DNA from 3 places in the Paenarthrobacter sp. NPDC090520 genome. Region 1 is predicted to be linked to each of the others. Evidence: riboswitches for the same ligand, from Rfam matches in the RefSeq annotation. Region 1 holds a riboswitch; each other region holds the start of a gene.

Region 1 (7,735 bases):
TGGGAGCCTTGGCGCCCGGGATCAGGACGGAACCGATCACGAGATCTGCGTCGACAACTGACTTCTCGATCTCGTAGGCGTTGGAGGCGACGGTCTTCAGGCGGCCCTGGTAGAGGGCGTCGAGTTCGCGCAGCCGGTTGATGTTGATGTCCATGATGGTGACATCAGCACCGAGGCCCAGCGCCATGGCAGCGGCGTTGGTTCCCGCAACGCCGGCGCCGAGGACAACAACCTTGGCCGGGCGGACGCCCGGTACGCCGCCCAGGAGGATTCCCTTGCCGCCGGCCGGGGCCATGAGGGAGGACGCACCCACCACGACGGACAGGCGGCCTGCGACCTCGGACATCGGCGCGAGCAGCGGCAGGGTGCGGCCTTCCTGCACGGTCTCGTAGGCGATGGCCGTGACGCCGGAGTTGATGAGCTCGGCGGTGAGCTCGGGCTCGGCGGCGAGGTGGAGGTAGGTGAAGAGGATCAGGCCTTTGCGGAAGCGGTGGTATTCGGCCTTGATGGGTTCCTTGACCTTCATGACCATGTCCGCGCGGCCCCACACGTCGTCCGCGTCGGCAACGATCTCGGCTCCGGCGATCGAGTATTCCTCGTCGGTGATGCCCGAACCCAGGCCCGCTCCGCGCTCCACCAGGACGGTGTGCCCGTGGGTGCGGAACTCGTGCACGCCGGCGGCCGTGATGGCTACGCGGAACTCGTTGTTCTTGATTTCCTTGGGGACGCCAATGATCATGTGGGGCTCCATCGTCAGCGGCCTCTTAAGGCCGGATTTGTTGCTGTGGGCTGTGATTCCAGAATAGATCCGGCTGTGAGGCAGGCGACATGGGCGCTGCTGAAGTACCCTGGCCAGAACCGCGGAAATTCAAGGTTTTCTGGATTTCAGGCTCGACATTTGTCGAGCACTCAAGCGTCAAGTGTCGCCTGGTGTTGGTACGCTTTCCGGATGCAGCAAGACGTGGAGCAAATCGTTGAACGCGTGGCGTTGAAGCTGGGGCGTGGACTCTCCCTGGAAGACCTCGACGGCGTCCTTCTCGCCTACAGTTCCAACCAGTCGCACGCCGACCGCGTCCGCGTGAACTTCCTGCTCAGCAAGCGCGTGCCAAGCGACGTCAGCGCGTGGCAGCTCTCGCACGGAATTGCGACGGCGGTGCGCCCTGTTGTGGTGCCGGCGAACGACGAGCTAGGCATGCTGGGCCGGGTGTGCGTCCCCTTGCTGGTCCGGGGTTTCCGTGTGGGCTACTTATGGGTCCAGCAGGACCTTGAGGAGCAAAGCGCGACGGCGATCCTCGCCGAGCTGCCCGGGGTCCGTGACGAGTTGGACTTGCTGGCAGGGCTCCTGCTCGACTCGAACACGGCCGAGTCGGAGTTCCGGAGGCGCAGGGAGCAGGAGTTCCTGGCGGCCTGCGGCGGAGAATCCAACGCCGTGGCAGCCGTTGCCGGGTGGAAGGAAATCCAAGGCCGCGGTCCCTGGCAGGTGGTGACCATCCTGGACGCGGACGGTGCCGGTTCCGCCGTCGACCCCCTCGCCGCCACGCTGACGCACCGCTCTGCCGCATTGCAGTCGACGATCGGCGTCGACGCGGCCTTGTTCAGCGCAGGGACCGAGACGCATTCCGTGGTGCTGTTCCGCGAATCCGGTGGCCGGGCCGATCACGCGCAGGTCTTGGTGCATTACCAGCTGGAACTGGCGAAACGCGCGGGACGGAAAGTGGATCGCGTGATCCTGGGCATCAGCGAGCCGATCCAGGTGATCCGGCAGCTCGCCGGGGCGTACCGGCAATCGAAGGTGGCTGCGCAGGCCGCGGCCGTGGATCTCCCCCTCGGCGAGCTCGTGGACAGTAGGTCCGTGGGGGTCTACCAGCTGTTCGATCGGCTGCAGGCCCCTGGGGGTTGGGATGACACGGGATCCGTACACTTCCGCGCCCTCGAGGACCATGACCGCAACGGCGAACTGCTCCCCGTCCTGGAGCTTTTGTATGACAACGACGGCTCAGTCCAGGACGTCGCCGCCAAACTCCACCTGCACCGCAGCAGCATCTACAACCGGCTTGGCAAGATCCGCCAACTGATCGGCGTGGATCCGCTGGGCGGTGCCATCCGGCTGGAGCTGCATGCTGCGCTGAAAGCGCGCCGCTGGGCCGGGCGGCCGCGGATCTGACCCCGCCGCGCACCTGAACCGCACGCCGCGGAGCCAAATGGACAGCCGGGACCCCGTGCGCCTACGCTGAGAAAACGGTTTCTCACCTCTCGGAAGGATCAGTGTGGGCGGCGTCGTTTCCGGAGTCCTCATTATTTCTGCGGTCATCGCCGTGGGATACGTGGCAGTGCGATTGAAGGTGCTGCCTCCCGAGGTCCAAGGCGCCTTGACCAAGACGGCCTTCTACATCACCAATCCGGCGTTGCTGTATACGGTGGTGGCCGGCAGCGATATCCGTGCCGCGCTGGGTATCGATGCCCCGCTCGCGCTGCTCTCCGCCGTAATCGTGGGGCTTCTGTATTGCCTGCTGAGTTTCCTGTTCTTTCGCCGGCCGGTCGCGGAAACGGCAGTAGGTGCCATGGCCAGCAGTTACGCCAACGCCAACAACATCGGAATCCCGGTTTCCCTTTATGCCGTGGGAACAGCGCAGCACGTTGCTCCCGTCCTCCTGGTGCAACTCCTGGTCCTGGCCCCGTTCTACGTCACCATCCTGGGACTGGCGGGTGGCGAAAAGATCCACTGGAAGCGCGTCGTCCTCCAGCCGCTGGGCAACCCCATGATCATTGCCTCCGGGCTTGGCGTCGTGATGGCACTGACCGGGTGGCACGCGCCGGAACTGGTCCAGAAGCCCGTCGACATGCTGGCGGGGGCTGCCGTGCCCATGGTGTTGCTGGCGTTCGGCATGTCCTTGGCAGGTAAAGCGCCGCTGCAGCAGGGGGACGGGAGGGTGGAGACCTTGGTGGCCACGCTCCTCAAAGTCGCAGGCATGCCCGTGGTGGCGTGGGTGCTGGCGCGGTTTGTGTTCGGCTTGGACGGCAACCACTTGCTGGCGAGCGTCATCATGGCTGCCCTGCCTACCGGGCAGAACGTGTTTCTCTTTGCTTCGCCCTACGGCCGCGGCACGGTTGTGGCGCGGGACGTGATCCTGTGCACCACCGTGCTCTGCGTCGCTGCGCTCCTGGTGGTCGCGTGGTTGTTAGGGTGACCCGGCGGCGGAGACGCGAATGAGGCAGCCACCCGCGCGGGTGGCTGCCTCATTGTCTTGCTGTGGGTCCTACGAGCGCCGCAAGCGCTGGCAGCTCCAGCGGCCCATCCGGCGACGGAAGGCAGCCGTCCGGCTGCTGCTGCAATAGCGGCCGTGCCAGCCGATGTGCGTGGTGGTCCGAGGCATGCGCGTGCTCATTTCAGCGCCTCCTTTGCAAGGTCCAGCAAACCGTCCACACTCACGGTCGGTGCAGTCGTTTCAGGGGCGCTGCTTGCTTTTGGGCTGTTGCTCGGCCTCGGCTTCGACGTCTCGGTGGGGGTGGGCGTCGGCGTCGGAGTGACCGTCGGAGTCGTGGTGGGGGTCGGCGTCGGTGCCGTGATGGTGTCCGACGGCGGAGCGGGCTGGCTCGGGACCGGGGAGGTTACGCCGGGCACCGGGACAACAGCCGATGGAGCCGTGGACGGTACCCACTGCGGGGCTGCCAGCGAAACCTGGGGAGCAGCCGCGGACGACGCCGGCGCGGCAGCGGGTGCCTCTGCTGCCGGCGGTGCGGGGTCGGCTGAGGGCTGCCCGGCTTCGGTCTTGGCGGCCGACGTGGACGAAGCTGTGGTGTACGACGGCGTGGGGCCGGGTGACGCCGTGCCCGTTGCCCGTCCGTCGCCGTCCGTGGAGGAGCCGCTGGCTTCCTGGGATTGGTTGTCCTGGCCGAAGAGCGGAAGATCCAGGGCCTGGCTGACCGTACCCACCGTCAGGACCAAGCCAAGTGCTCCAGCCACGACGGCCATGCGCTGGCCCATGGTCTTCACCGAAGCGGCCTTGGTCAGGACGGCATGCGGTTCCCGGTTGAAGGACGATGCCCCGAATGAACCGAAGGCCGACTTGCTTGCCGTAACCGACTTGCCCGCGCCGGCCGACGAGGCCGCGCCGGCTGACGTGGCGGTGCCGGGAAAAGTGGTTGCCCGGCGTGGCTGTGAACCATCAGCTGCCTTGGCCGCGGTAGCCTGCCGGCTTGCCAGGCCTGCGGCAGCGGTTGCGGCGGCGGCAATCTGTGCAGGCGTCTTCGGCTGGGCGCTGGCCTCAGGCTGGGCATTGGAATTGCGGAGCACCGGCGCGGCTACGGTCGGAATGGCGGCCGTCGCGGGTTCGGGCTCAGGGGTGGGCTCGGCCGGCTTCACCACGGGGATGGCAGCAGTCGCGGGAGCGGTCTCAGAAGTGGGCTCGGCGGGCTGCACGACGGGGATGGCGGCAGTCGCGGGCGCAGCCTGCGCCGTCGGAATGGCGGCCGTCGCAGGAGCAGCTTCCTTGTCGGAGGCAGGCTCGGCCGGCTTTACCACGGGGATCGCAGACGTCGGCGGCCCGGGCGTGGTCGACGCGATCCGCGGAGCATCGTCCGCGATCGTGCTTGGTTCCTGGACTGAGGCAGGAGCCGCAGCATCGTCCGAAACCGAAGCTTCCGGCGCAATGACAGCCTGGGCGGCTGCCTCGCGCTCGGCCGCGCGGCGCTCCGCGCGCGTCATGGGCGCGGTGGGCGCAGGCGCGGTTGGATTGACAACAGCGGCGGGTGCCGCCGTCGTGCTTTCAGCGCTGGTGGGGGACTGTCCGCTGGGTTGGGCCCGACGGCGTCCGGATGGCTTGGTGCGCTCGATGGCCTCCTGGGCACGGCGCGGCTGATCCATGGTTGGGGACATGGGTGATTGCCTCTCAACGCCTGCGAGGTTAGCTGTCGGGTTCGGACGAGGCCGTCCGGCCGCACGTGGCGGCTTCACCCCAAGGGCCTGCGGAATTCAGGCCCGGGAACTCTGGGTCCCCCGTCTCTGCCGCGGATCTGGCGGATTCCGGGATGCGGCAGAGCTCGGCGTCAGCCCGGAAGCGGCCCAGCGGAGATCAGGGTCGCCCTTCGACCGTACAGGAGCAGGGAAGTAAAGTCACATTAATGTAACGGACGGAACGTCCAAGGTTTCGAGGTGGCCTTATCGCCTACCCTTCGGCGCTGGAGCCGGAGACGGCAATTCATGCTGGACCTTTTGTACCTGGTGCGCCTGGTGGGTTTCGGGGCGGTAGATCTCGTCCACGATGCCCAGGACGCCTGCCAGGGCCGCGCGTTTCACCGGGCGCTTAGTGTCCCTGCGCCGCGTCCAGATCCAAAGGAGCGCAACGAGAGCGGGTCCGCTGAGAACGGCAGCCAACACGGCCAATAAATCCATGGATCAACACTAGCTTTGAGCATGTACTGGCCGGTAGACATGATCTATGGACCTGCCTGTGATGCCGCCCGTTTCGCCCATGCTCGCCAAGTCCGTGCCCACCATCCCCGATGTGGGGCACTACGAACCCAAGTGGGACGGCTTCCGGACCATCGTTTTCAAGGATGGGGACGAGATCGTCCTCGGCAGCCGCAACGAGAAGCCCATGACCCGCTACTTCCCCGAACTCGTGGACGCGCTCCAGAAGAACCTTCCGGAGAAGTGCGTGATCGACGGTGAGATTATCCTCATTTCCGGCAACCGTCTGGACTTCGAGGGCCTGCAGCAGCGCATCCACCCCGCCGACAGCCGCGTCCGGATGCTCGCAGAGAAGACGCCGTCCTCGTTGGTAGCGTTCGACCTGCTCGCCCTGGGGGATGACGACCTGACGGGACAGCCCTTCGCCGAGCGCAGGGCCGCACTGGAAGAGGCGCTCGCCGACGCCGAACCGCCCGTGTACGTCACGCCCGCGGTCACCGACCTTGATCGTGCCAAGGAATGGTTCGTGCAACTTGAGGGAGCAGGGCTCGACGGCGTGCTGTCCAAACCCCTCGACGGCACCTACCAGCCGAACAAGCGGGTGATGTTCAAGACGAAGCATGAACGGACGGCAGACTGCGTGGTGGCAGGATTCCGCTGGCACAAGACGGCGAAGGTTGTGGGGTCCATGTTGCTGGGGCTCTATGACGACTCGGGCCGCCTGCACCATGTGGGCGTCGTGGCGTCGTTCCCCATGGCCAAGCGGGAAGCCCTGGTGGCGGAGTTGGAGCCGTACCAGGTGGAGTTCGCCGAGCATCCGTGGGGCGAATGGGCCAACCAGGAGTCCGCCGGGGGATCCAGGATGCCCGGTGGCCAAAGCCGGTGGAGTGCCGGGAAGGACTTCTCCTTTGTTCCGCTTCGCCCCGAACTCGTGATCGAGGTGGCGTACGACTATATGGAGGGCGACCGTTTCAGGCACACCACCCAATTCCGTCGGTGGCGGCCGGACCGGACTCCTGACGGCTGCACCTACTCGCAGCTGGAAGAACCCGCAGACTACGATCTGGGCGAGATCCTGCGGCTGAAATAGCGCCCCATCGCCGCCAAGCCGCTGTCTCGCCGTTTCCCAACAAACGGAACAGATGCCTGGCGACTGATGTGGGAGCGGTTACTCCTGGTGGCCTTGGTCGCCGCTCATGCTGCCTTCGCCGGGAGGCGTTTCTCCCGGAGGTACTCCGCCGCCCGGCTCCAGTCCGGTGATGTTGCCGTCTTCCGGATCCGGATTCGACGATGCTGCGGGGTCTTGGTCTTCGTCCTGCCGCATATCCGGATCCTCGTGGATGCTGTCCGGTTCAGCGGCGCCGGAGACGCCGAACGTTTGGGGGTCGTCTTCGGGGTCATAGCTCGTCATGGCCAAACCTCTTCCTCAGTAACCTTATTATTTGCATTGCCCTGCCAGCCTAGCCTCGGGACCGGTGCCCAACAAGGGCAGCCCCGGCGGCACGCCGTTCCTCGCGCTCAAAGTCTTTCCCGTTCAGTGAGAGGCCTGTGGAAAAGATGGTTTTGCAGAGTTCTGTTTCGGCCGCTTACCTGGAATGGGCGTACAAAAAACCCCGGCCGCATCATGGCTCATGTCCAGAGAGGCGGGTCCGGGGACTTCATCTGCAGTCTAGCAAGGAGCGCCGAGTACTGACCAATGCCCAAACTTGGTCCAACGGCGCCCACAGCCGCGCCCTCGACGAGGCCATCACCCCAGTCCGCATGGCAACGTACATGGCCGCTGCCTCTTACGATCACTCGCTGGCGAGACAGCTCTATATTTGGGATCGTGACGTTTCGGCAGCCCTTTTGGCCGACATCGCAATCGTGGAAGTGGCCGTGAGGAACGCTATGGCCAAGCAACTGGAGCTTGCCTACGGGGGCTTCTGGTACACGGCAGATATTGGGCTGGATGGCCCGAGCCGGAACAAGTTGGCCGAGGCCTGGTCGAAATTGCCGCAGGGGCGGCGCACTTCCGGCCACCTCATAGCAGGCTTGATGTTCGGGTTCTGGAAGGGACTCTTGGAACCAGGGGGATATGTGGGGCGGGAACCACAGCGATTTCGGGCTTCGCATGAGCTTCTTTGGAATAGCTGCCTCAACAGGGCATTTCGAGGTGGAAGATCCGTGGCTTCGGCCGACGGCGTGAAATTCACAAGGACCTGGACATTGGGAGTCGTCACGATCGTCCATGCCGCACGAAACAGGGCCGCCCACCATGAGCCATTTGTGGCTGGCTTTCCGCTCCCCGGTCAGCAGCATCGGCTCACCGTGCAGCAGGCCCAC
Region 2 (7,735 bases), on a different contig from region 1:
CAGCGGCTGGGCCAAGTAGAACAGGGCAAGGATCTTGCTGCGGTGCTTGGACGGGACCCAGAGGCTCAGGAACAGGATGGCGCCGGGGAAGAAGCCGGCTTCTGCAACACCGAGGATGAACCGCAGGATGTAGAGCTGCTCAACGTTGCCCACCCAGGTGAAGAGCAGGGACACGATGCCCCAGCTGACCATGATGCGGGCAAGCCAGCGGCGGGCGCCGAACTTGTGGAGGGCAAGGTTACTGGGGACTTCCAGCAGGATGTAGCCGATGAAGAAGACGCCTGAGGCGAAACCGAACTGGGCTGCGGACAACGCCAGGTCATTGTTCATGCCATTGGGGCCGGCGAAGGAGATGGCCGTGCGGTCCAGGTAATTGATGAAGAACATCAGGGCGACGAACGGCACCAGCCGGATCGCCACCTTCTTGATTGCGGATTTCTCTACCACCGATTGTGTGGTGTCCACATTGACTCCTAGATGTTGGTGTCCCCGCAGATCCTGCATTGGATGCGCCGGGCTGACTCGTGGATTGCCGGTCTGGGTCCGGCCAAAACGAAGCTTGTGACTTAAACCATAGGACTGGAATCAGAATTGGTCAACCGGTTGATGTGTTCCTTTCTGAAGCGTCCTCCGACGCTGCCCCTGATTGGTCATCCGGTTGCTACGCTTTGAGGATGCCTGTGAATCCCGCCGCCGCAGCGGCCCAAATGACGGCGGCTCTTGCGCCCATGGAGCAGGGCTCCGTCGTGTCCGAAGTGGCCGAGCGCCTGCTCGCCTACTTCACCAGCGGTGATATCGCGCCGGGCACACGGCTGCCGGCCGAACGCACGCTGGCAGCGTCGTTGGGTGTTGGACGCTCGGCCATTCGCGAGGCCTTGGCCGCCTTGGAGATTCTCGGCATCGTCATCGTCCGGCCGGGTTCCGGGACGTACCTGCGCGACGGCGTCTCCGAACTCTTGCCGCGGACGCTCAGTTGGGGCTTGATGCTGGGGGAGCCGCGCACGCGGGAACTCGTTGAGCTCCGCAGCGGCCTGGAAGTGCAAGCCGTGGAGTTGGCCGCCGGGCGGGTCACCGACGAGGCCTTGGAACGCATGCGCGCCAACCTCGATGCCATGGAGAGGAACCTCGATGACCTGGCAGCTTATGTCGAAGCAGACGCCGCTTTCCACCGCGAGATCGCTGCCGCCTCCGGAAACATGGTCCTGGAGGAGCTGCTGCAGAGCATCCGCTCCTTGCTGAGGATCTGGGTGGACCGCGCCCTGACGGACGAAGGCCACGCAGAAGCTGCCCTCAAGGAACACACGGCGATCTATGAAGCTTTGAAGGCCCGGGACGTCGACGCTGTCACCCAGCAGATGCGCTCCCATATGGTTACCGCATCCCGCCGGCTCCTCGCAGGCTTCGACGCCGCGCAGTAAGACTTCCGCCGAGTTGCCAACCCGGCGAGGGCCACGGACCCATTAGACGTGGTGGCGGGATTCGAACCCGCGTGCGCTGCTTTGCAGGCAGCTCCCTGGCCTCTTGGGTACACCACGTGCCAACGACACTAGGTTCGGCCGGGGTAGCCAAGCAAAGTTCTTTGCTCCGGTTTTCGCAGGGCTACGCAGCCTGACGCCCGGGCTACGTCGCTGGTCGCCGCACTACGTCACTGTTTCCTACGGTTGCGTGGCATGAAGCATGCGCCCCCGCCATGACCTTCCCGCCAGTTTGGCCACGCCGGCGCCGATCAGGAGCGTGAGGATCGCCGCCGCGGCGTGCGTGTAAAGCATGAGGTCCCCTGCGTGGATGGGGGTGCCGCCGGGCGCGGGAACGGGCAGGTCTTCCGGAATCCGGCCGGTGCCGTGGAGGTGGTCCAGGGAGCCGAGCCCGGGGATGGAACCTCCCAGCGCGTCAAAGCCAAAGAACAGCAGCTGCTGCGTTGCTCCGGAAACCAACAGCAACAGCAGCGGCCCGTGGATCCAGCGGGAAATGAGCTGCGCGCCCAACGCCGCAAGGGCCACGAAACCAAGCAGTACCGGGATGGCCGGCGCGCTTCCGCCGGAGACAACGTGGGCAGCGAGGCCAAGGGCAACCGCCACGGGTCCGGAGACCCAGGTCCATTTGTTCTGGACAGTCCACTTGTCCTGCACAGGAGTTGTGCCCATCCACACAGGCTATGCGCAGGATGGCCGCAAGGAAACAGCTAGGCCAGGAGCGTGTTCACCAGCCGGGCCGCAACCTTGGCGGTACGGGAGTCGATGTCGAACTCAGGGTTCAATTCAGCCACGTCCAGGTGCAGCAACGCGCCACTCGCGGCAACCTGCTTGCAGACCGCGCTGATCACCGGCAGCGGCACGCCATACGCGGCCGGGGCACTCACGCCCGGCGCCACCGCGGCGGGCAACACATCGAGGTCGATCGTCAGGTACAGCACGTCGATCCCGGCCAGGAAGTCGGCCACGAAGGTCTCCACCGCTTCCGGTGAGCAGTCTTCGTCCAGCAGGTATTTCACGCCGAGCCGGTCCGCGGTATCGAACAGGGTCCGCGTGTTGTTGGGTTCGGAAATACCCACGACGGCGTACTGCAGTTCGCGCCCCGCGGCGGCTTCCTCCCGGGCCATCTGGAGGAACGGGGTCCCGGAGCTCGGTGTCGGCTCGTCCCGCAGGTCGAAGTGGGCATCGAGGTTCAGCACGCCCAAACGTTTTCCGCTGCGCACGGCCTCCGATCCGGCAACGCCCAGGTAGCTGGCAAACGCGGTCTCGTGCCCGCCGCCCAGCACCACGGTGAGGTTGCCGCCGTCGAGCAGTCCCGCAATGGCGCGTCCTGCCCGCTCCTGGCCTGCTTCCAGGGCGTCGCCCTCGACCACAACGTCGCCGGCGTCGAAAACGTCGCGGTCCAGGTGGAAGGCCAAAGGACCCAGCGCGGCACGGATCGCGGCCGGAGCTGCGGCGGCACCCACGCGCCCTTTGTTGCGCTTCACGCCGGCGTCGCTGCAGAAACCAAGCACGACGGCGGGACGCGAGGCGGCTGCGGCGGCCTCCGGAGCATGGGGAGCCACGGCCTGCCACCACCGGCGGTGTTCGTCGCCGTCGCCGTCGAAGCGTCCGGTCCACGGCTTGGGAGTGGTGTCTACGGTGAAGGCGCTGGTTTCCATGCTTAAAGCACACCGGACCCGGACTGCCAAAGCCAGCAGTTCCGCGTCCGGAGTGTCTGAAATACCGGAATGCCTACTTCACGCCCAGCAGTTCCTCCACTGTTCCGATGCCGAAGAACAGCAGGAACGCCGCTGCAACGGCCCACATGAGCGGGTGCACTTCGCGGGCGCGGCCCTGGAAGGTGCGGATGAGGACGTAGGAGATGAAGCCCGCCCCGAGGCCGTTGGCGATCGAGTACGTGAACGGCATGAGGGCGATGGTCAAGAACGCCGGGATGCCCACGCCCCAGTCCTGCCAGTCGATCTTGCCCACCTGGGACACCATCATGAAGCCCACCACCACCAGCGCGGGGGCGACGGCTTCGAACGGAACCAGGTTGATGAGCGGCGTGAAGAACATGGCCACCAGGAACAGCACACCGGTCACGATGGACGCCAGGCCGGTCCGCGCACCTTCGCCGATGCCGGCTCCGGACTCCACGAAGATCTGGTTGGACGAGACGGACGCGCCGCCCCCAACAATCGCGCCGAGGGCGTCCACTTGGAGCACGCGGTCCACGTTGGGGATGTTGCCATGCTTGTCCACGGTTCCCGCCTCGTTGGCCAGGCCCACCATGGTGCCCATGGCGTCGAAGAAGATACTGAGCAGGATCACGAAGGCCAGCAGGGCTGCGGCGATGAAGCCTAGATGTTCAAAAGCGCCGAAGGGGTTGGCTTTGCCGATCAGCGAAAGGTCCGGAGCGCCCCATTCCGAGAGCGTCGGTGCCACGAGGGACCAGCCGCGCGGGTTGACGTTCTTGCCGTCGAAGCTCGGGCCGATGTGCAGGGTGAATTCCAGGATCGCCGCCAACGCGGTGGATACGACGATGCCGATCAGGATCGCGCCGCGGACCTTGCGGACCACCAAGGCGATGGTCAGGATCAGGCCGACGGCGAACACCAGTGTTGGCCAGCCCATGAGCTTGCCGTCCACGCCGAGTCCCAGGGGAACCGTGGTTCCGGCAGCGTCGGGGATGCGCCGGACGAAACCGGCGTTGACCAGGCCGATCAGGGCAATGAACAGGCCGATGCCCACCACGATCGCGGTCTTGAGGGCTTCCGGGACAGCTTTGAATACAGCGGTGCGGAAGCCCGTGAGGACCAGGATCAACATGGTGAGGCCGGACAAGACCACGAGGCCCATCATGTCCGGCCACGTCAGCCCCGGGTGTGAAGCGACGGTGACGGCAACGAAGGCGTTCACTCCCAGGCCCGTGGCCACGGCGAACGGGTGCTTGGCCCAGGCTCCCATGAGGATGGTCAGGATGCCCGCAACGAACGCGGTGGTGGCTGCAACTGCCGTGAAGCCCAGGGACGCTCCGCTGGAGTCGGCTCCGGAGAGGATCAGGGGGTTCAGGACCACGATGTAGCTCATGGCAAAGAAGGTCGCGAACCCGCCACGGATTTCCCGTGAGTACGTGGAACCACGTTCGGAAATCTTGAAGTAGCGGTCTATGGCAGAACCTTGTTTAAGCATGAAGGTCTCCGGGGATCGGGTGAGTGTGCTCTCAAATCCTATGCCCGCGGCTACGGGGCGCCCGGACGATTCGCCTAGTCTGTAAGGAAGCCAACATTAGGAGAAACCGCCCCATGCGTACCATCCGCCCGCTTCTGGCCGCCGTCGTTGCCGCCCTTGCCTTCGCCTCGGCGGTACTTTTTGGTGCCGCCCCCGCGTCCGCGCACGACGTCGCCGAGTCCACCACTCCGGCCAACGGAGCCACCGTGGCGGCAGTCCCGGCGTCGGTCTCCATCACCTTCAACAACCGTCCGCTGGCCATCGGTTCCGGGGTGACGGTCACCGCGGGCGGCGAAAACTGGGCTGACGGCGCCGTCGAAATCATCGACAACCAGGCAGTCCAAAAGTTGCGCCCGGGAGCGCCGGCCGGCGAGTACACGGTGGTGTGGCGCGTGGTCAGCTCCGATTCGCACCCCATTGAGGGCACCTTCAAGTTCACGGCCACCACGGGAAGCACGACGGCGGCAGACGGCTCCGCGGGCGCCTCGCCGTCCGCTTCGGCATCGGGAGCGGTGGTTCCGAGCGCAGGAACGGCAGCTCCGGGGACCGGCTCCGGCGAGTCGGCTCCGGCCGCCTCCCAGCCCTTCCCGTGGAGCATTGTGGGCCTCGCCGTGGTGGCAGTCGGCCTGGTGGTTTTCCTGGCTGTTACAGCCCGCAGGAAGTTGGCCGCTTCCAACGAGGCCGAGGGCGATAATTCCGCGGAATGACGCGGTTTTCTACATACCTGCGAAAATCTCGAAAGGGTTACCGCGACACGCGCAAAGCCAACTCCTCGTTACTCAAATGTGACTTTGGCGTGATCATCCGTTACGGTAGTACCTGTGCCCGATCCCTATTTGGGGCACTTCCGGCCTGATTGCCTAGCTCTGCCGCAGTCCGGAATCCGTTCGCAGACAAACCTACGGCAGAGACGGGGAACCCATTTTAGGCCGCCATTGAGCGCGCCTTGGGGTGAAGTCACGAAGCTTCCGCTTAACAGCGGGGGATAGTGACCGGGTGACTCCCATCCGAATCCGACAGCTAACCTCGCAGGCATCGGGAGAGGCCTTTTCATGTCTTCACGCATTCTTCGCGGCCGTCGTAAGGCGGACATCGCACGTCCCAATCCGTTCATCTCCATCTCCAAGGCCGTTGCCAGCAACGCTTCGGGCGCTGGCCGCCAGGCAGCCGTTATTGCTGCGGCTTCCGGCCTTGTCCTGACCGGCTCCATTGCCGCCCACGCTGCCGAGACCCCCGCACAGGCCCCGGTCCAGCGTGACTCCAGCCCGGCGACGGTTGCCGAAACCGTTGCGGAGACCCCCAACAAGGTGGTCACCGCAGCTGCAACTGCCACCATCAACTTCGAGCGCCCCGCGGTTTCCTCCGTGGCAGCTCCCGTGATCGAGAAGCCGGCCCCCGTGGCTGCGGCTCCGGCCAAGAAGGCAACCACTGCGGCTGCCACCACGGCCAAGGCTACCGTTGCAGCTACCGCGGCTGCTCCCGCCGCCGCGGCTCCTGCAGCAGCAGCACCTGCCGGGAGTGTCAACGCAGCCATGGTTGCTTCGGCTTACGCCCAGATCGGCATCATGCAGGACTGCACCGCCATGGTGGAGCGCGCACTCGGCTCGGCAGGCATCCCCGTGGGTGACCTCGCTCCGATGCAGTTCCTGAACTACGGCAAGGTAGTCAGCGATCCCCAGCCCGGCGACATGATTGTCCAGTCCGGCCACGTTGCTATCTACATCGGCAACGGCCAGGCCATCAGTGGCGGCATCAACGGCAACCAGACCGGCATCCACCCGATCAGCTGGCTGACCGCAACCGGCCCCATCACGTACGTACGCGCTGGCGCCTAAGCTTCACGCTTAAACACCACCAAGGCCGGCACCTGGGAGAGATTGCTCTCCGGGTGCCGGCCTTTTGTTGTTAAGGGCTAGCTGGGGACTCAAGGTCCCGGCACGTCGCTGCTCGTAGCGGGCATGCCGGTTTGGTCTGGCAGCCGCGGCGCTGGCCGTGCCGGTTTCAGGCGATTGCGATGCCGGGTCCGGCCGGGAGCGCCACCCTGGACGAGATCGCCTGGCCCACGGCCTTCGCTTGCCGCAGCACCTCTTTGGGCGTGGGGGTGATGAGTTCGCCGACTCCCACCAGGTGCATCCCCACTGCCCGCATGGCTGCCACGAGGTTCTGCCCGATCGCGATGCCCAGTTCGGCCAACATCCGGCGCAACTGGCTTTGGGCGCAACGCGTCACAACGATGTGGTCCGCCAGGAGGATGCCGCTGGCCGTGTGTACGGCCCACTGTCGAGGTGCCGGCTCGAACGGGGCGAGGCCCGCCGTTGCCAGGCCGGGGACGCCAATGCCGGGAGTCGAAAGGTCCGCCACGCTCCGCTCGCCGAGTTGCAGGCCCTGGCTGGCTCCCAGGAAGTCCAGGCGCACCGCCTTGGTGGTGCTCCGCACGTCGAGCTGATGGCTGGCTGCGTAGTTCCGCAAGTGCCGGAGGATCTGGTTGCGTTCCAGCATGGCCGCGGGGTCGGCAGCATCGCAGCGCTGCAGCATTCCCGTGTGGACGGAGGGACCGGATGTGGACAGGGATCCAAACCCGTCCACCACAATTGAGCCAACGCCGTAGCGGCTGAGCTCGCTGGCCACGGCCAGGCCGGAAAGCCCGGCTCCAATCACCACGGTGGTGGTGCGCTCTGTGCCGGAATCAGGCGTGAGTGACACTGCTTGGTTCCTCCTTGACGTGTGTGCCCGAAGGCATCGCGTTGTTTCGCGTCCAAGCTCCCCCAGCGTCCGCAAACAAATGGCCGGGTGTGTCCTGGAACACGCTTGCCGGCCATTCGGTGACTCGAACACTACAGAACTTTTGGGGCCGTGGATAGCCTCAATGGCAGCGTGTTTTTACTTGTTCATCCAGAGTCCGGCAACCACACCTGAAACCGAGCCCGGACCGTTATGCGGCGGGCGAAAAGTCGCCTTGATTCGGCCTTGGCAACCGAGAATAGTGGGCAGTGGAAGGGGATGCCCTGAACTTCTCCTTCCCCGGATATTCGCACCAGGCCGGGCGT
Region 3 (7,735 bases), on a different contig from region 1:
CCCGCCGGTGGCTTCTTTGCGGTGCGGACGGGGGCCTTGCGCGGTTTGTCCTCGGCAGCTTGGGGAGCGGGCAGAGGCTTTCCCCACGGCAACGGGAAAGCCGGTACCGGTTCGCCCATCTGGACCCCGTGGGGAGGCACCACCAGGACACCGTCCGCTCCTGCCAACCCGCGCATCATTCCGGGTCCGGCATGCCGGGACGGCGAAGCCAGCCCGTAAACCAGCTTGAACGGCATCAATCGAGTGCGGCCCGGATCGGCATCGATCATGGAACCGCACGGTACTTCGCCCACGTCGCCGAGGCGTCCGTGGCCCAGGGCTGCCAGCAGCGGTCCGCCCACGGTAAAAAGGGCCATCATGGCTGCGAGGGGGTTCCCCGGCAGCCCCAGCACAAAGCGTCCGTCAGGCAGCTCAGCAAGTACCGCCGGGTGTCCGGGACGCATGGCGATCCCGTCAATCAGCAACGTCCCGCCCAGCTCCGCTACGGCCTTACGGAAATGGTCGGTTCCCGAGCGTCCGGTCCCGCCAGTAGTAATAACGACGTCGGCCGGCGGCTCTGCGCCAGCGTCCAGTTCCGTCGTGTTCGCTTCCAGGGTGCCCGGCTCCGCGTCCTGCAGCGCCGCAAGCCACTCCCCGTAGTTATCGCCCACACGGACCAAGCCGCCGTCGATCCCGCCAAGGAGCTCCACCACCGAACCCAGCTGCGGCCCGAAGGTATCCCTGACCTGTCCAGGAGCAGGGACGCCCTGTTCAACCACCTCGGACCCGGTCAGGAGGAACCTCACCAAGGGTTTGCCCAGGACAGGGAGTTCGTCCAGGCCGGCCAGGGCCGCGACGGCCAGGTGCGCAGGGTTCAGCACCGTTGCCTTCTTCAGGAGGACCTCGCCCTCAGCGGCTTCCTCTGCCGCCTTGCGGATGTGTTGACCGTTGCGCGGCTCCCCCGGCTTCGCGGTGCCGCCGAGCGCCAAAACCGGCAGGCCGTCGTCGTCCGTGGCGATGATGCCGCTTTCGCTGCGAAGAACCGCTTTGGCACCGGGTGGAATCAGCCCGCCGGTGACGATCGGGCTGGCCTGGTGTGGTGCCAGCCGCTGGCCGGGTTCGCTGAGGATCCACGGACCGCTGCCGTTGACGGCCCACCCATCCATGGCCGACGACGCGTAGTGCGGCATGTCCTGCAGGGCAAGTACGTCCTGGGCGAGGGTCCGCCCCAACGCCGCGCGCAGCGGAACCGGGCTTGCGGGGATGGGAGTGGCGACGTCGAACGCACGCTGCCTGGCTTCGTGCCAGGTATGCGCTGCATGGTGGCCCTGTTCGGGGGCCTCCGTCATTCGGTTTCGGCCCCGGGCTCCGCATACTGCTTGGCTACTTGGCGGGCAAGGTCGAGGGCGGCGGCCATGGCGGCGTCGTCGTTGGCCTGGCCGATGCCGCGTGCCATTCCAGCCGCGTACCCCGCGATGAATGTGGTCAAAGGCGCCGCGGGACGCACCACGGAGTGCGCGGCCACGCCGGCGACTGCAAGGATTTCGTTGACGTCCACGTCTACGCCCTCAAGCTCAAACGCCTGCAGCAGTGTGCGGCACCATTCCTCGAGTGTCTCGTCCTGGCTTTTCACGTCCGCCTCCAAGTCGTTGTCAATGCCCAGGGCCGCTGCGTCCTCCCACGTATCCACGTCGTCCGTGGAGCCATCGGGAACGGCAACAGCCAGCACGTTCAGCCTAGCAAGCAGCTTGAAGACAGATGCGTTCGTTAACGACCGGGCTGCAGCGACTTCGCGTTCCAGGGCCTGTGTGCTGTAGATGCCGAGGAGGGGCTGTTGCCTGCCATCGGAAGACACTGCCATGGCTCCCTCGGTGCCATGGTGCCCCGCGACTTCCTCAAGGATGGCAGCCACTCCCCGTGAGGCATGCGGCATATCGCAGGCCAGCACCAAGGTCCACGGTGCCGGATCAGTGGACCCAAGAACGGCAAGTCCCGCGGCAATGGCCGCCGCCGGTCCTGCGTAGGCGGGCTCCTCGCGCGCGGACAGTACCCCGTCCGGAAGGCCGTCCTGGCGCGGCCCCACCACCACAATCCGCGAAGCACCCCGGACGGAGTCCAGGGCATGCGAAAGGAGGCTCGCGCCGTCGTACCTTAATCCCGGCTTGGGCACGCCACCGAGGCGGGTGGCCCTGCCACCCGCCAGGATCACGGCGTTGAACTCCATCCGCCCAGATTACCCGTACGGCCGGAGCACAACAGAAATCGATCAGGCGGCGGATTCCGGCAAGAGGAACGGGTCCCAGTCCGGCGCAGGTTTCTCGAGTTCTTTGATCTGCCACATGGTTCCCGTGGGCACGCCGGGCGTGAAGCGAAGCTTCCAGCCCATCTCGGCGAGCGTCTGGTTGCTCTTGGCGTTATTGCATTTCAAGCACGCCGCAACCAGGTTTTCCCAGGAATCCGCGCCACCCCTGGATTTGGGGTGGACATGGTCTATGGTGTGCGCTGTCTTGCCGCAATAGGCGCAGCGGTGGCCGTCGCGGCGGAGCACCCCGCGGCGGCTCACAGCGGTGATCCTGTTGTACCGGGGACGGATGTAGCGGTTGAGGAGAATCACGGACGGACGTCCCAGAATCTCCTGTGGCCCGACGACAGGTTCGCCGCCTTCGGCCACTACGCTAGCTTTTCCAGTCAGCACAAGGACCAGCGCCCGGCGGAAGGTGACTACCGCCAGCGGTTCATATCCAGCATTCAGAACGAGTGTGCGCATGCACGTACCTCTTCACGGCCGCACCCGTCAGGGGCACGAGGGCCGGCTGCCCTCTGCATGTACGGGCTGTGGATCGACACCATAAGGGTAAGCACTTATATGCCGTATCAACGAATTTTCGGGCCTGTTCCCGTGCAGTGTCGGCGAATGTTCATGTGCGGGACACCATGCATGGCCCTCCGCGAGGGGCTTAAAGCGGAACACCCCGCAGGTATTCCTGCGGGGTGTTCAAAGAATCTGTATCAGCCGTTCACACGGATGAAGACCGGGCCGGAGCCGACGTTCACACTGAAGAGTGCAGTGGTGGACCCGTTCCATCCACCGTGTACTGCCATGCCGTTACCGACGTAGACGGCGATGTGTGCCATTCCACCGTAACCACCGTTGGCGTAGTACGCGAGGTCGCCCGGCTGGGCTTCGGCGGCGCTGACGGTGCGGCCCAAGGAGAGGTAGCCCGCCGGCCAATCGTGGAAGTTGATACCCACGGCCGCCAGCGAATTGGTGACCAACATGGTGCAGTCCTGGGTCACTCCCAGCTGGGCATAGGCTGCGGCGGCGATGGCTGCCCCGAGGCCACTGGAAGCTGCAGGAGCCTTGGCGGCCGCCGTTGCTGAGTTGTCCACTGCCAATGTGGCGGTCGCGCCGGTAGCCGTGGAGCCGGATGCGGCTTTCGCTGCGGGCTTCTCGACGACGGGAGCCGGAGCTTCCACCGTGGTCACAACCGGGCTCTCGTAGGAGATGGCCACGGTGGAGTCGGCAGCGATGGTGGACTGCGTGACTGCCTGGACATCAAGGGCTGTGGTGGCCGTGGATTCACGCTGGACGTTGGTATCGGCGGCGTTCGCAGCAACGCCACTGGTCAAGACCAGTCCTGAAGCGGCAGCGATAACGACTGCCTGGCGGCCGACGCCACCGGCGTTGTTGCTGACAGCCTTCGCGATCACGGCAAGGGAGCTGGTCTTGGGGGCCTCAGCTCGGTGCCGTGCAACCTTGTGTGCACTGGTCATTTTTTAATCTCTTTTCGTTTCCGCACGCGGTTGGGGCACGCGCGGTTTGCGGGCAAGCCAGCACTTGGGGGGCATGCTGGCGTACCCCGAACGGGGTTTTAGCGGAGGGTGAAGAATGAAGACGTGCCGGTGGAAGCCACCGAGTGGAGCAAGGTTCCCTGGCTCGGGTTGAGAGCGCTGATCATCATGCCGTTGCCGACGTAGATGCCTACGTGTGCGCCGCCGTTCTGCATGACCAGGTCACCCGGCTGCGGCGTGCTGGTGGCCTTCATGGCAGTCCAGGCGTTGACGCGGGGAATGCTGATGCCGGCCTGGGCGTAGACCCACTGGGTGAAGCCGGAGCAGTCCCAGCCGTTGGGAGTGGTGCCGCCCCAAACGTAGGGGTGGCCGATGCCCGTGTAGGCGATCGCGGCGAGGCCGGAAGCTGCGGCGCTGGAGGCCGTTTCCTTGGCGTCGGAAAACTGTGCGGTGAGCGAGCCGGCGGCCTGGCTGCCAGTGGTCTGGTTACCAGCTGTCTGGGAGCGCTGGGTGGTCTGCGACGCGCGCTGGACCTTCGGGGCTTCCTTGGTGGCCACGACGGGGCTGTCGAAGGAAACAGTGGCCGTGGGCTCTGCAGTGACAACCTCGGTGGTGAGGAGCTGCTGCGTGCTCGTCTCGGCCTTGGAAACATCGGTGTCCGCTGCCTGGGCCGGGAGGCCGACGCTGAGGACGAGGCCGGAGGCTGCGGCGAGAACTGCGGCCTGGCGGCCAACGGTTCCGGCATTCGCTGAAACAGCCTTCGAAAGAGTGTTCAACGGGTGAACCGTCTCGGCGCGGTGGCGCGCAGGGGTAGTGCGTGATGACACGTAGGTAGCCTCTCCCAATGCCTGCGAGGTGAGCTGTCGGATTCGGATGGGAGTCATCCGGCCACGCGCTTCGAGAAGCTTTGTGACTTAACCCCAAGGCCTTCTCTCGAAGACCAAAAGTGGTTCCCCCGCCCCTGCCAGACGAATTTTGCGAACGGATCCTGAGTGGTGGCAGAGCTAGGCAATCCACTCAAGTGCATCGGCCCCCTAAAAAGCCGATGCGCTTTAGACGGTACAACAGTTGAAAGCGAATGTCACATTCAGGTCACGGGGTGTGTCGCGAATGCGAGAGACGACCATCGACTTTGCTTAGAGCCAGCCCATGGGGTCAACAACTTCGCCGTTGACCTGCACCTCGAAGTGCAGGTGGCAGCCCGTGGAGGCGCCCGTGGTGCCGCTCAGGGCTACAACGTCACCGCGGCTGACAGTCTGGCCAACCTTGACGTTGAAGGACGACAGGTGGTTGTACGTGGTCTCAAGGCCATTGCCGTGATCCACCACAACGCGGTTGCCTCCGCCGTACTCGTGCCACCCGGCAAACGTGACCTTCCCGGCGGCGGCAGCGTGGACCTGGGTGCCGCACTGGGCAACGAAGTCCTGGCCGCGGTGGAAGTCGCCGGTGCCACCGGTCAGCGGGCTGACGCGGTATCCGAACGGAGAAGCGGTTGTCAGCGTGTCCAGCGGACTTCCAAGGGTGCCCTTGGAGGAACTGGCCTGGATGCTGCCAACGGACTGGGCGCTGAGCAGCTGCTTTAGCTTGCCGTCGGGATCGGCCTTGGTGGCCACCGCCGCACGGCTGAAGTCGATTTTTGCCGATGCTTCCGCGGAAACCTCAGGCTGGCTGCCGCCGGATACGGCAAGGGCAGCTTCTGTTTGGCCCGACTCGGAGGTGGCCATGACGGGGCTTGTGGCCGGCAGACCGACAGTGAGGGCGAGGCCTGTGGCGGCCAGGGCCACCCCGGCTTTCTGCCCTACGCCACTGGCTGCGGCGAAATCGGCAACCTGGCGCAACGGGCTCTTACGGCGGCGCACCTGACGCTGGGTGTCGCGCGGCCGGATCTCCGTTACGACGCGGGCTGGCCGCAGCTCAGCAGCGGGGCCGGACGCGCGTCGGCGGCCCCTGACGTTCTGCGATGTCAAACTCTGTTCCTCTCTAGAAAGCCTGCGAAGTTAGCTGTCGGATTCGGATCAGAGAGTGCAAAGACCCGGCCCGCACGCAGCGCGTACGGCACACAGGTATCCCGGAGGAAATTGCGTAAGTAGGCACTGCTGCTGCGGACTTCACCCCAAGGCTGCTTCTTCAGGCAGCCGATGGTGGTTCCCCCGCCTCTGCCAGTAGTGGATAACACCCCTGATCTGCTGGCAGAGCTCGGCTCCAGATCAGGTAACGCTTTGGTATCGGCGCTAGTAGATAACTATAGGGGATTAAAGCCTTCGGTAATAAATTCGTTATCTTCCACGGCGCCGCTTTCCGGGGTGGGCCTTTAGCACCTTTCGGCGGAAACTGCAGGTCACGCCGTTCTACCCGACTCTGGTAGTGAGATCAGACACTCCGGCCGGGACACAAGTGAGGCACCCATCCTTTTCGGGAGAGGTGCCTCGGAAGTCCTACGCTCAGCCAACCGCCACGAAGACGTGGGCTGCAACTTCGGGTGGCAGTTCCAGGGCGCCCTCGATGCCGGGGACGCGGACGGAGATGTACTCCCCTACCCGCGCCAACGAAACTGCCGCGCCCGGGCGGATCCCGCCTTCATCGAGTTGGGTCAGGAGTTCAGGCTCGACCTGGATGGGTTCGGCCAACCTGCTCACCACAACCCGTGAGTCCGTGGCGTAGCCGTCCATTGCCTGGATGAGGTTGACGTCGCCCTTGAGGGAGATCTGGCTGGCCCGTCCACCGAGTGCTTCCAAGCCCGGGATCGGGTTTCCGTACGGCGACTCGGTGGGGTGCTCAAGCAACTCGTACAGCCGGCGTTCAACCCGCTCACTCATCACGTGCTCCCAGCGGCAAGCCTCGTCATGCACATAGGCCCAGTCCAGGCCGATGACATCGGCCAGGAGGCGCTCGGCCAGGCGGTGCTTGCGCATCACTTCGGTGGCCCGCTTCCGGCCAACCTCGGTCAACTCAAGGTGGCGGTCATTGGACACGACCACCAGGCCGTCGCGCTCCATGCGGCCGATGGTCTGGGAAACAGTGGGACCGGAATGGCGCAGGCGCTCGGCAATGCGGGCCCGAAGAGCAACGATGTTCTCTTCCTCAAGCTCCAAAATGGTCCGAAGATACATCTCAGTGGTATCGATCAGATCCGTCATCCAGCTCAGCTCTCCTCGAACGCAGTTCTCGCGTAGTGTCCACCGTACCGCGTCCAGACGAGGCGGTCGGTCCCGCGGCGCCGCCCCATGACGCCTCCTCCAGCTTAGCTTATTTGGAATTACTCTGAATAATCCTCCTTCGCGTTCCTGCGCTCCCGGACTGCACCGTTCCACGTGGCGGACTATGACAACCGCAGGTTCCTGCCCGCGCGCCGTGTCAGGCAGAATTGGGGTGTCGAAGGAGCAGTTGATGCCACCTGCCACGACCCATCTTTGACCGATACCCATTGGAGCCACCCGTGAGCGACAACAGCATCACCATTCCCGCCGACCTGCTGCCCAAGGACGGACGCTTCGGCGCAGGACCGTCCAAGGTCCGCCCGGAGCAGGTCGAAGCCCTGTCCGCCGCGGCCGCCACCCTTCTTGGCACGTCCCACCGCCAGGCACCGGTGAAGAACCTCGTGGGGTCCGTCCGCGAAGGCCTCAGCACTTTCTTCCGCGCCCCGGAGGGCTACGAGGTTGTCCTCGGCGTCGGCGGTTCCACGGCGTTCTGGGATGTCGCAGCGTTCGGCCTGGTGGAGAAGAAGGCCCAGCACCTCTCCTTCGGCGAGTTCGGTTCCAAGTTCGCGGCGGCCACCAACAAGGCTCCCTTCCTGGACGCCTCCTCCATCATCAAGTCCGAGCCGGGCACCCGTCCGTCGCCGCAGGCCGAGGCCGGGGTGGATGTCTACGCCTGGCCACAGAACGAGACGTCCACGGGCGTCTCAGCTCCGGTCAAGCGCATTGACGGCGCAGACGAAGGCTCGCTGATCGTGGTGGACGCAACC

Evidence for each region. Region 1 has a riboswitch for cyclic di-AMP ahead of ACIQTZ_RS20885 (hypothetical protein). Riboswitches for the same ligand answer to the same signal wherever they lie in the genome.
Region 2: linked by a shared signal. The riboswitch ahead of ACIQTZ_RS05715 (NlpC/P60 family protein) and the one ahead of ACIQTZ_RS20885 (hypothetical protein) in region 1 are both predicted to bind cyclic di-AMP.
Region 3: linked by a shared signal. The riboswitch ahead of ACIQTZ_RS08540 (C40 family peptidase) and the one ahead of ACIQTZ_RS20885 (hypothetical protein) in region 1 are both predicted to bind cyclic di-AMP.

The regions. Positions count from the first base shown of each region.
Region 1 covers NZ_JBIVXM010000023.1:61,248-68,982, reverse strand. Annotated here, with positions in the region: gene ald (alanine dehydrogenase) at 1-739, opposite strand, end outside; gene ACIQTZ_RS20900 (PucR family transcriptional regulator) at 950-2,164, shown strand; gene ACIQTZ_RS20895 (AEC family transporter) at 2,268-3,188, shown strand; gene ACIQTZ_RS20890 (hypothetical protein) at 3,258-3,386, opposite strand; gene ACIQTZ_RS20885 (hypothetical protein) at 3,383-4,876, opposite strand; cyclic di-AMP (ydaO/yuaA leader) riboswitch at 4,880-5,029, opposite strand; gene ACIQTZ_RS20880 (hypothetical protein) at 5,159-5,392, opposite strand; gene ACIQTZ_RS20875 (ATP-dependent DNA ligase) at 5,439-6,500, shown strand; gene ACIQTZ_RS20870 (DUF6480 family protein) at 6,579-6,821, opposite strand.
Region 2 covers NZ_JBIVXM010000003.1:202,807-210,541, reverse strand. Annotated here, with positions in the region: gene ACIQTZ_RS05750 (MFS transporter) at 1-465, opposite strand, end outside; gene ACIQTZ_RS05745 (FadR/GntR family transcriptional regulator) at 675-1,418, shown strand; tRNA gene ACIQTZ_RS05740 (tRNA-Cys) at 1,465-1,535, opposite strand; gene ACIQTZ_RS05735 (hypothetical protein) at 1,656-2,144, opposite strand; gene hutG (formimidoylglutamase) at 2,183-3,133, opposite strand; gene ACIQTZ_RS05725 (NCS2 family permease) at 3,207-4,649, opposite strand; gene ACIQTZ_RS05720 (copper resistance protein CopC) at 4,763-5,395, shown strand; cyclic di-AMP (ydaO/yuaA leader) riboswitch at 5,546-5,737, shown strand; gene ACIQTZ_RS05715 (NlpC/P60 family protein) at 5,741-6,523, shown strand; gene ACIQTZ_RS05710 (FAD-binding protein) at 6,690-7,391, opposite strand.
Region 3 covers NZ_JBIVXM010000005.1:151,821-159,555, reverse strand. Annotated here, with positions in the region: gene ACIQTZ_RS08560 (molybdopterin molybdotransferase MoeA) at 1-1,328, opposite strand, end outside; gene ACIQTZ_RS08555 (NTP transferase domain-containing protein) at 1,325-2,203, opposite strand; gene ACIQTZ_RS08550 (HNH endonuclease) at 2,246-2,746, opposite strand; gene ACIQTZ_RS08545 (NlpC/P60 family protein) at 2,989-3,753, opposite strand; gene ACIQTZ_RS08540 (C40 family peptidase) at 3,852-4,598, opposite strand; cyclic di-AMP (ydaO/yuaA leader) riboswitch at 4,603-4,761, opposite strand; gene ACIQTZ_RS08535 (M23 family metallopeptidase) at 4,908-5,738, opposite strand; cyclic di-AMP (ydaO/yuaA leader) riboswitch at 5,743-5,983, opposite strand; gene ACIQTZ_RS08530 (metal-dependent transcriptional regulator) at 6,213-6,908, opposite strand; gene serC (phosphoserine transaminase) at 7,208-7,735, shown strand, end outside.